One region of the Streptomyces sp. NPDC044106 genome, then DNA from elsewhere that is predicted to be linked to it. Evidence: riboswitches for the same ligand, from Rfam matches in the RefSeq annotation. Region 1 holds a riboswitch; the other holds the start of a gene.
The links. Region 1 has a riboswitch for cyclic di-AMP ahead of AC07DI_RS14710 (transglycosylase SLT domain-containing protein). Riboswitches for the same ligand answer to the same signal wherever they lie in the genome.
Positions count from the first base shown of each region.

Region 2: linked by a shared signal. The riboswitch ahead of AC07DI_RS17565 (C40 family peptidase) and the one ahead of AC07DI_RS14710 (transglycosylase SLT domain-containing protein) in region 1 are both predicted to bind cyclic di-AMP.

Region 1 is NZ_JBWKFZ010000007.1:253,890-258,770, reverse strand. It holds gene AC07DI_RS14720 (ABC transporter ATP-binding protein) at 1-436, opposite strand, end outside; partial or broken gene AC07DI_RS14715 (ABC transporter transmembrane domain-containing protein) at 693-1,325, opposite strand; gene AC07DI_RS14710 (transglycosylase SLT domain-containing protein) at 1,807-2,556, opposite strand; cyclic di-AMP (ydaO/yuaA leader) riboswitch at 2,559-2,715, opposite strand; gene AC07DI_RS14705 (hypothetical protein) at 3,190-3,618, opposite strand; gene AC07DI_RS14700 (hypothetical protein) at 3,793-4,842, shown strand; gene AC07DI_RS14695 (hypothetical protein) at 4,845-4,881, shown strand, end outside.
Region 2 is NZ_JBWKFZ010000009.1:69,289-74,169, reverse strand. It holds gene AC07DI_RS17575 (C40 family peptidase) at 1-392, opposite strand, end outside; gene AC07DI_RS17570 (hypothetical protein) at 738-1,091, shown strand; gene AC07DI_RS17565 (C40 family peptidase) at 1,239-2,438, opposite strand; cyclic di-AMP (ydaO/yuaA leader) riboswitch at 2,447-2,602, opposite strand; gene pcrA (DNA helicase PcrA) at 2,856-4,881, shown strand, end outside.

The DNA.
Region 1 (4,881 bases):
CGGCGAAGGCGGTCGCCTCGTCGAGCACGAGAACGGGCGTGTCGGCGAGCAGCGCGCGGGCGAGGGCGATCCGTTGCGCCTCGCCGCCCGACAGTCCGGCGTCCTCGCCGATCACCGTCTCGTAGCCGCGCGGGAGTTCGAGGATCCGGTCGTGGATGTCGGCCAGCCGGGCGGCCCGCGTCACGGCGTCGGGGCCGGCGTGCGGGACCGCCAGCGCGATGTTCTCCGCCACGGAGGCGCGCAGCAGGCGTACGTCCTGGAAGACGAAGGAGATGGTGCGGTAGAGGTCACGGCCGCTCAGCTCGCGCAGGTCCACACCGCCGAGGAGGATCGAGCCGTGGGTGGGGTCGAAGAATCGCGGCAGCAGCTGGACCAGCGTCGACTTGCCACTGCCGGAGGGCCCGGTGATCGCCGTGAGCGTGCCGGGTTCCAGCACGAGGTCGATGCCGCGCAGCACCTCGCGACCGGCCTCGTAGCCGAACCGGACGTCTCGCAGTTCCACCCGGTGGCCCTGGGGGGGCGAGGGGATGCTCGGGCTCCGGCAGCGGCCGTACGGTGAGGACGTCGCGGATGCGGCCGACCGCGCGCCTCGCGGCCTGCAGGTCGTCGAAACCGTGGCCGAGTGCCTCCACCGGCGCGGTCAGGCCGAGTCCAAGGAGCAGGAAGGGGAGCAGGTCGGCCGGGGCGAGAGCGCCGTCGGTGAGCAGAGCGGCGCCGCCGACGAGGACGACGAGCAGGACGAACGGCGGTGAGAGGACGAGCTGCATCCCCGCGGCGATCCTGGAGAGGCCGCGCACCCACCGGTGGAAGGTGTCCGTGAAGTCGTCCACGGCGGCACGGAACTCGCGGTGCGCACGCCCGGATCCGCCGAACGCCTTGACCACCGCGATGCCCTGCACGAACTCGACGACGGAGCTGGAGATCCGTCCCATGGCCGCGTCGAACGCCTCCTGCTCGCGCAGCCGGGCCGGTGTCATCATCAGCGGAACCAGCGCCACCGCCAGCAGCACGGGGACGAGCGTGATGAGGGTGAGCCGCCAGTCGACGGTGAACAGGTAGACCAGCGACACCAACGGGACCACGAACGCCGAGACGAGCTGACCGGGGGCGTGGGCGATGAACGGGTGTACGGCGCTGACGTCTTCCCCCACCACCTTGGCCAGCTCACCGGTGCGGCGCCGGGAGAACCAGCCGATCGGCGCCCGCCCCAGCCGGGAGGCCAGTTGCCGACGGAACGAGAGCTGCACCCGGCCGTCGAGGACGTGCCCGATCCCGGACGACGCGCCTGTGCACAGCAACCGGACGAACAGCCCGGCCGCACCCACGGCCACGGCCGACCAGACGTGCCCGCGGTCGACCGGCCCCGGCGACAGCAGGGCACGCCCCACCTCGAGGACCGCGAGCAGCGGCGCGAGACCCGCGACGGCACCGACGACCTGCAGGATGACGACGGCGGCGAAACTCCGGGCGTACGGGCGCAGCAGCGCTGCCGGGCTCTGCCCCGGCGCCGGACTTGCCTCCCTCACCGGGCGGAGACGGCGCGCGCGTCGGCGAGCGGCGGGTGGGTGGCGGTGAACGGCGGGATGGCTGTGGCGAGTTCAGGGTCCATGCCCGTCATCCTCACCGGCTGCCGCCGCGGAATCGTCCGCCGAGTGTCGGCTCTCTCGCCCGATTCACGCACCGACCGGCGCGTACGCCGGTAGCACCCAGGTGCTACCGACGCACGAAAGGCTTGTCACCTTTTGAAGTCGCCCTTTGCATCGGCGAGTTCTGGAGTTCTTTCCATTCGGCGACGCCGGCCCGCTTTTAGTAGGGGCCGTTCACGTTGTCGATCGAACCGTAGCGGTCGGCCGCGTAGTTGCAGGCGGCCGTGATGTTGGCGACCGGGTCGAAGCTGTCCAGCGAAGTGCCGGGCACGTGGTAGGCGGTGAAGGTGGGGGCGATAACTTGCAGGAGCCCCTTGGAGGGGGTTCCCGCAATGGCGTTGACGTCCCAGTTGTTGATGGCCAGCGGATTTCCGGAGGACTCGCGCATGACGTTGCGGTGAATGCCCTCATAGGTGCCCGGGATGCCGTGCTGGGCCATGATGTCGAGCGATTCCCTGATCCAGCCGTCGAGGTCGTTCGGGTAGGACCTCACGGCCGGGGCGGTGGGGGCATCGGCGGCGAGCGCGTCGGTGTTGCCGGAGCGGTCCGCCCGCTCGGCGGACGTCCTGGAGGCGGTCCCGGCCGCGTCGTCCTTGCCGAGGGTGAGCTTGAGGCCGGGGTGTATCAGCCCCGGGTTGTCGCCGAGAATGCCGCGGTTCTGCTGGTAGAGGGCCTTCCAGCCGCCGCTCAGGGAGTGCTCCTTGGCGATCTTGGAGAGGGAGTCGCCGGCGAGGACGACGTAGGTCTTCGGGGCCGCGGTGGGCTTGGCGGCCCCGTCGGCCGGTGCCGCGGCGGCGGTGGTGGCGCCGAGCACCGGCAGGACGAGCACGGCGCCGCCCGTGCCCGCGGCGGCGATGCCCCGGGTGAGCGGGCTCGACTTGGGGCGGCGGTGCTTTCCCTTTGCGGGCATGACGCATTCCTCTCCGTCGCCTGCGAGGTGAGCTGTCGGGTTCGGACGGGAGATGTCCGGACGCACGGTGAATGCGCCTTCACCCCGAGCCGTCCCGGAATCCGGGTCGGCGGCTTACCTGGGTCCCCCGCTCCTGCCGGGCGTAAGTGAGTGGTGGAAGGGATTCCGGACAGCGGCAGGATTCGGCGTTCCATCCGGATTGGCGGTGACGTTAGACGAGAAAGACAGGACGGAACAAGATACGAATTTGCATCGGCAATGCGTGAGGGCTGTCGCTGAAGATCGGAAACTCCTCGCCGCCTTTGATCCAAAAGCCCAACTCTCCTGGAGTGGCGCGGGAATGCGCGCGGAGATTCCCGGAGCGGGGTACGGCGGACGGTGTGACTCAATTCACCGAATGGGATACGGCCCGGAATGGAATCGACGGGCCGTCAGAATGTGAGCCGTTTCGCTCGGGCGCATCGCGAAAGCAGGCAGTTGCCTACATGGGGTGCCAAAGGGTGGAAAGATGAAATTACGGTTCAAACCTGGACATAGTCCTACTGCTGTCCGCCGGACGGTGAGGCGATGCCCCCCGCCCGGTCCGCACATGGCGCTGCCCCCGCCGAAAAGGCGGGGGCAGACGTCAAGCCGTCAGGCGGCGACCCACCCCGTCTTGAGGTAGGGGGAGTTGGGGAAGTCGAGGTAGAAGTAGACGCCGTCGTTGAAGTCCTTGCCGAGGACGGTCCACTTGGCTGCCTTCGCCGTGACCCAGCCCTTGCAGACCTTGTTGTCGGGGTTCCGGTTCTTCAGGTAGCAGAGCTTCATCTTCGTGTCCCGGTCCGGCTTGACCTGGATGTCGTCGCACCGGTTGGTGGTCACGTAGTAGCCGTCGCCCTGGGGCGCGTACTTGTACCCGTCGTACGACCAGTCCCCGCCGAGGCAGGAGGCGACCGACGCGTGCCCCACCGACGGGGTGGCCGGACGCTCGGACGGTGCGGCGGTCGCGGAGGCGCCGCCGATGATCCCGGCCGTGAGGACGCTTGCCGCCAGCGCGGTGGTGAGCTTCGTGCGAGTCAGCACAGTTCTCCTTCTGGTGCTCGATGGCGGATACCGGTCAGGCATCCGTGAACGATCTCACCGGCTCACGGATTGTTCGTCAGGCCTGGTCCGAGCCACCGAACAATCCCGTTCAGCTCTGTTCACCGCTGGGCGGACGCCCTAGGCTGAGCGCCCTTCGCGGCCTTGGGAGGTCCTGTGCACGGTCTCCGCGTGGTCATCGTCTGCCTCGTCATCGCGTGTGTCACCGCGGTGTCGCCGGCCTCGGCCGTGACGCCGGGCTGGTCGGCGGTGCCGGTTCCGGCGGCGGTCGCGCCGGTGACCGTGCTCGATCTGGCCGCCCGCGGTTCCGGCGAGGCGTGGGCGACCGGGTACGAGCAGGCCGCCGACGGGATGCGGCCGATGCTGTACGGGTGGGACGGCGCGAAGTGGAGCCGGGACACCAGCTTCCCCGGCGTCGGCGAATCCGGCTGGCTCGGCAAGGTGCAGTTCGTCGGCGAGGAAGTGTGGATCTTTCACAACCGCGCGGGGGAGGGGGAGATCCTGCGCCGGTCGGCCACCGGCTGGAGCACAGTTCCGCTGCCGCGGACCCTCTGGACGTACCAGGACTTCACCGCGGTACCGGGAGCGGCCTGGGTCGTCGGTGAGGACGACACCGGCCTGAAGGTGTTGCACTACGACGGCGCCCGCTGGACCACCCGGCCCACCCCGGACGGTGTGCTGTTCCTCATGGGCGTCACCGCGCGTACCGCGACCGACGCCTGGGCCTGGGCGGACACCGACACCGGGACCGCCGTTCTGCGGTGGGACGGCACGGCGTGGCGGGACGCGAAGGTGCCGCTGCCGTCGAACAGCAACGTGCACACGATCCTCCTCGAACCGTCAGGACGTGCCACGATCGGCGGCAGCCAGTACACCGACGGCGTGACCCGCACCTACCTGACGGCCTGGAACGGGCGGGCCTGGCGCACCACTTACCCGGCGCTGGGTGACACCTACACCGAGGCCACGGTGCGCGGCCCCGACGGCGCGCTGTGGCTGCCGGTGCGCAGCGACCGCGCGTTCCGGTCGAAGTACGCGCGGGTGGACGGCGCTCGTACCGCCTTCTCCTACGGCCCGGAACGCACGAACGCCATCGACGTCCAACCGCGTGCGCTGACGAGCACCGGCCGCTCCCTGCTGTCCTTCGGCACCGTCGAGATCTACGGCTCGAAACCGAATCTGATGAGCGAGCGGCTGGGAGGCTGACCATGGTGCGTCGACTGCTCGTCGCGGCCCTCGCCGTCG
Region 2 (4,881 bases), on a different contig from region 1:
AGGAACTGGGCCGGGTCGGAGGAGAGCACGAGTTGGACGGAGGGGTCGATGCCACCTGCGCGGTACTGCGCGGCGGCGTACGAACCGAGGCTGTTGCGGGCGGTGTTGAGCTTCTCTGTCGTGCGGGCCGCCTCGTCGCGCAGCTCGCCGAGCGATTTTTCGGCCTTTTCGGCCTTCTCCTTCGCGCCGTTGTACTTCTCGGTCGCCGTCTCCGCCTCGCGGTAGAGCGCGTCGACCTTGGACTTCACCTCGGTGGGGCTGAGCTGCGGGTCCGCGTGCCCCGTGCCGTCGAAGGCGGTGGCCGAGGCGGCTCCCGCGAGGGCGAGGGTGGCGGCGGTACGGACTGTGCTGCCGCTGAGCGAGCGCTGTCTGGGCTTGCGGTGCGCTGCCACGAAGAGGGGCTCCTTACGTGTCCGGCGGCGACCCGCACAGGGGGAGCAGGCCGCCGCCGGGTTTCTCGGCGGTGGTGACCGACGGCCGTCCCGGACCGGACGGCGTTGGGGAGCCGGTCACCTGAGGAAGGACGCTAAACCTGACCGTCACGGGTTGGTGACGGATTGCGCGCAAGTGGCGGAAGCGGGCGGCCCAGTGACCGCCCGTGACCGGGTCGCTCGCGGGGTAGTTGTCGCTTCGGGTGTGGCTGTGACCGATGGCTCGATTGCGGTGTGCCTGTCGCGGAGTAGTGGTACAGGGGCGGTTATCGGGAGCGCCGGACGCCCCGGCTAGGCTCCGGCCTCATGGACCTACTCATCCATCTCTTCGTCGGCCTGCACATCATCGGCATCGCCTCGCTCCTGGGTGGTTTCCTGACCCAGATGAAGCAGATGGGCCAGGGTGTCGCCCGTTTCAACTTCGCGATGCTGCACGGTGCGCTCGTCATGCTCCTGACCGGTGTGGTCCTGGTGGGCCTCAACCAGGCGGACGACAACCCGGTCAACAACGTCAAGATCGGCATCAAGCTGGGCCTGCTGATCGTGATCCTCGCGCTGGTCTATGTGAAGCGGGACGAGGAGAAGGTCGACAAGAGCGTGTTCGGCGCGGTCGGCCTGCTGACCATCGCGAACATCTTCATCGCGGTGCTGTGGACGTAGGGTTTCCGCCTCTATGCGTTTACGCGTTTCCGCCGCTACGCGCGCGTGGCCCGCACCCTCCGGGGATGCGGGCCACGCGCGCGTAGCGGGTGCTTTCCGTTGCGAGGGGTGCCGTCGGGCGGGATGCCGTGGGGCGGCCCGGCGCCGTTACGCGGGGCGCACCACGCTGTGGATCGGCATGTAGTAGATCGACTCGACGCGGACGTTCGCGCCCGGCTTGGGGGCGTGGATCATCTTGCCGTTGCCGATGTAGATCCCCACGTGGCTGATGTCGTCGTAGAAGAAGACCAGGTCACCGGGTTTGGCGTCGGCGGTCTTCACAGTCGTGCCGACCTTCACCTGGTCCCAGGTGGTGCGCGGCAGGGAGATTCCGGCGGCCTTCCACGCGTCCTGGGTGAGTCCGGAGCAGTCGTAGGAGTCCGGGCCGGTGGCGCCCCAGACGTACGGCTTGCCGATCTGGGCCTGCGCGAAGGCGATCACTTTGGCGGCCTTGGTGGCGTAGCCGCCGTCGGTACTGCCTGAGCCCGCACCGGAACCCGAGCCGGAGCCGCTGCCCGCGTCCGAACCGGAACCGGAGCCCTGGCCCTCCTCGCGTTCCTTCTCCCCCTGGGCGGCCTCCGCCTTGCGCTTGCGCTCCGCCTCGGCCGCCTGCTGGCGCGCCAGCTTCTCGGCCTTGCGCTTGGCCTCCTGCTTCTTCTTCCGCTCGATCTCCGCGAGCCGCGCCTTCTCCTCCGCCGTCAGCTTCGACAGGAGTTCGCGCGCGTCGCCCAGCTTCTTCTGGACGGTCTGCTTGCTCGTCTTCAGGTCGTCCCGCGCATCGCTCAGGGTCTCGAGGCTCTTCGCGGCCTTCGCGCGCTGCCTGGTCGCCGACGCCTGCTGCGTCTGGTAGTCGTCGACCGCCTTCTTCTGGCGTGTGGTCAGCCGGTCCGCCAGGTGGTTCTGGTCGAAGTAGCCCTGCGGGTCGTCGGCGAGCATCATCGTGGCCGTCCCGGAGACGGCGCCGGTGCGGTACTGCGCGGCGGCGAACGAGCCGAGCTCCTTGCGGGCGTCGTTCAGCCTGTCGGTGCGCCTGGCCACGTCGTCGAGCAGCCGGTCGACCCGCTTGCGCTGCTTGTCGGTGTGTTCCTTGGCCGAGTTGTACTTCTGGGTGGCCACACCGGCCTGCTGGTAGAGCTCGTCGACCTTCTTCTGGACCTCTTCGAGGGTGGGCTTCGCCGGCGGGGAGGGCGCTGCCTGAGCGCTCTGCGACAGGAGGGCGACGGAGGTGAGGGCCGCCGTCGTGATGCCGAGGGCGGGGGCCGTGCGTAGGCCGGTCGAGCGGGTCCGCGGCTTGCGGTGCGACGCCAAGGGAGGCGACTCCTTCCGTAGACCGCCTACCGGGTTAGCTGTCGGGTTCGGGCGGATGGTACGGAAGGTTGCCCTACGGTCCCGTACTGCGTACGGGACCGATTCACCCCAAGTTTTCGGTGGGTCCCCGGCTCCGAACGGGTCGGACTCGGCGGAGGCCACCCGTTCCCGGCGGGTTCGCCGGTGGGGGACGAGCGGCCCGGGCAGCACGCTAGCCAACTCGTGTGGCCGCTGTGAAGGTTGATGTTCGATATGCCCGATACATTTTCGTGACTTTTCACGGCCTTGACGCGGTCATGCTGCACAGATGCGAAGCGCATGCGGAGCGTGACCGTCCGGAGGCGGGGGGTAGGCGAGGTGTGAGGTGACCGGAACCCGCAGCGGGTTGTCAGTGGGGCCGCCTAGACTCGGTAGGCGATGAGCAGCCTCTTTGACGACAGCTTCCTGGCGGACCTGCAGCCTTCCCGGGCCGCGGACGAAGCGCCCCCGCCGCCCCCCGAGGACAGCGCCCCGGAGCCCATTCCGGACGATCTGTTCGACGGGAAGTTCGACGCGCCCATGACCCGGGACGCGCACTACCGCGACGGCGCCCCGCGCCCGGTCATCGACCCGGCGACGCTCCTCGACGGGCTGAACGAGAACCAGCGCGCGGCCGTCGTGCACGCAGGATCCCCGCTGCTCATCGTCGCCGGTGCCGGTTCCGGCAAGACCCGCGTACTGACCCACCGCATCGCGTACCTGCTCGCCGAGCGCGGTGTGCACCCCGGCCAGATCCTCGCGATCACCTTCACGAACAAGGCCGCGGGCGAGATGAAGGAACGCGTCGAGCAGCTCGTGGGCCCGCGGGCGAACGCGATGTGGGTGTCGACCTTCCACAGCGCCTGCGTCCGCATCCTGCGCCGCGAGTACAAGAAGCTGGGCTTCACGTCCTCCTTCTCGATCTATGACGCCGCGGACTCCAAGCGGCTGATGGCCCTGGTCTGCCGCGACCTCGACCTCGACCCGAAGAAGTTCCCGCCGAAGTCCTTCAGCGCCAAGATCTCGAACCTCAAGAACGAGTTGATCGACGAGGAGGACTTCGCGGGCCGGGCGGCCGACGGCTTCGAGAAGACCCTCGCCCAGGCCTACGCGATGTACCAGTCACGCCTCCGCGAGGCGAACGCGCTGGACTTCGACGACCTGATCATGACGACGGTCCACCTGCTGCGCGCCTTCCCGGACGTCGCCGAGCACTACAGGCGCCGCTTCCGGCACGTCATGGTCGACGAGTACCAGGACACCAACCACGCGCAGTACGCACTCGTGCGCGAGCTGGTCGGCCCCTCCGGAGGCGAGGGCGACGACCCCGCCGAGCTGTGCGTGGTGGGCGACGCGGACCAGTCCATCTACGCCTTCCGCGGCGCCACCATCCGCAACATCCTCCAGTTCGAGGAGGATTACACCGACGCGACGACGATCCTCCTCGAGCAGAACTACCGCTCCACGCAGACGATCCTGACGGCCGCGAACGCGGTCATCGAGCGCAACGAAAGCCGCCGCCCGAAGAACCTGTGGACCAACCAGGGCGCGGGCGCGCGCATCACCGGATACGTCGCCGACACCGAGCACGACGAGGCACAGTTCGTCGCCGACGAGATCGACCGCCTCACCGACGCGGGCGACGCCAAGGCCGGCGACGTGGCGATCTTCTACCGGACGAACGCGCAGTCCCGTGTCTTCGAAGAGATCTTCATCCGCGTCGGCCTGCCCTACAAGGTCGTCGGCGGAGTCCGCTTCTACGAGCGCAAGGAGGTCCGCGATGTCCTTGCCTACCTGCGCGTTCTCGCCAACCCCGAGGACGCGGTCCCGCTGCGCCGCATCCTGAATGTACCGAAGAGGGGCATCGGCGACCGTGCGGAAGCGATGATTGACGCGCTCTCGCAGCGCGAGAAGATCTCCTTCCCGCAGGCCCTGCGCCGCGTCGACGAGGCGTACGGAATGGCGGCCCGCTCGGCCAACGCCGTCAAGCGGTTCAACACGCTCATGGAGGAGCTGCGGACCGTCGTCGAGTCCGGCGCGGGCCCGGCCGTCGTCCTGGAAGCCGTCCTCGAACGCACCGGGTACCTCGCCGAACTGCAGGCCTCCACCGACCCGCAGGACGAGACACGCATCGAGAACCTCCAGGAACTCGCCGCCGTGGCCCTGGAGTTCGAGCAGGAGAACAGCCGGGCGGAGGGTGACGAGGGAGCCGCGGCCCCGGCCGGTACGCTCTCCGACTTCCTGGAGCGTGTCGCCCTGGTCGCCGACTCCGACCAGATCCCCGACGAGGAGGACGACGGCTCCGGAGTCATCACGCTGATGACCCTGCACACCGCCAAGGGCCTCGAATTTCCCGTCGTGTTCCTGACCGGCATGGAGGACGGCGTGTTCCCGCACATGCGCGCCCTCGGCCAGGTCAAGGAGT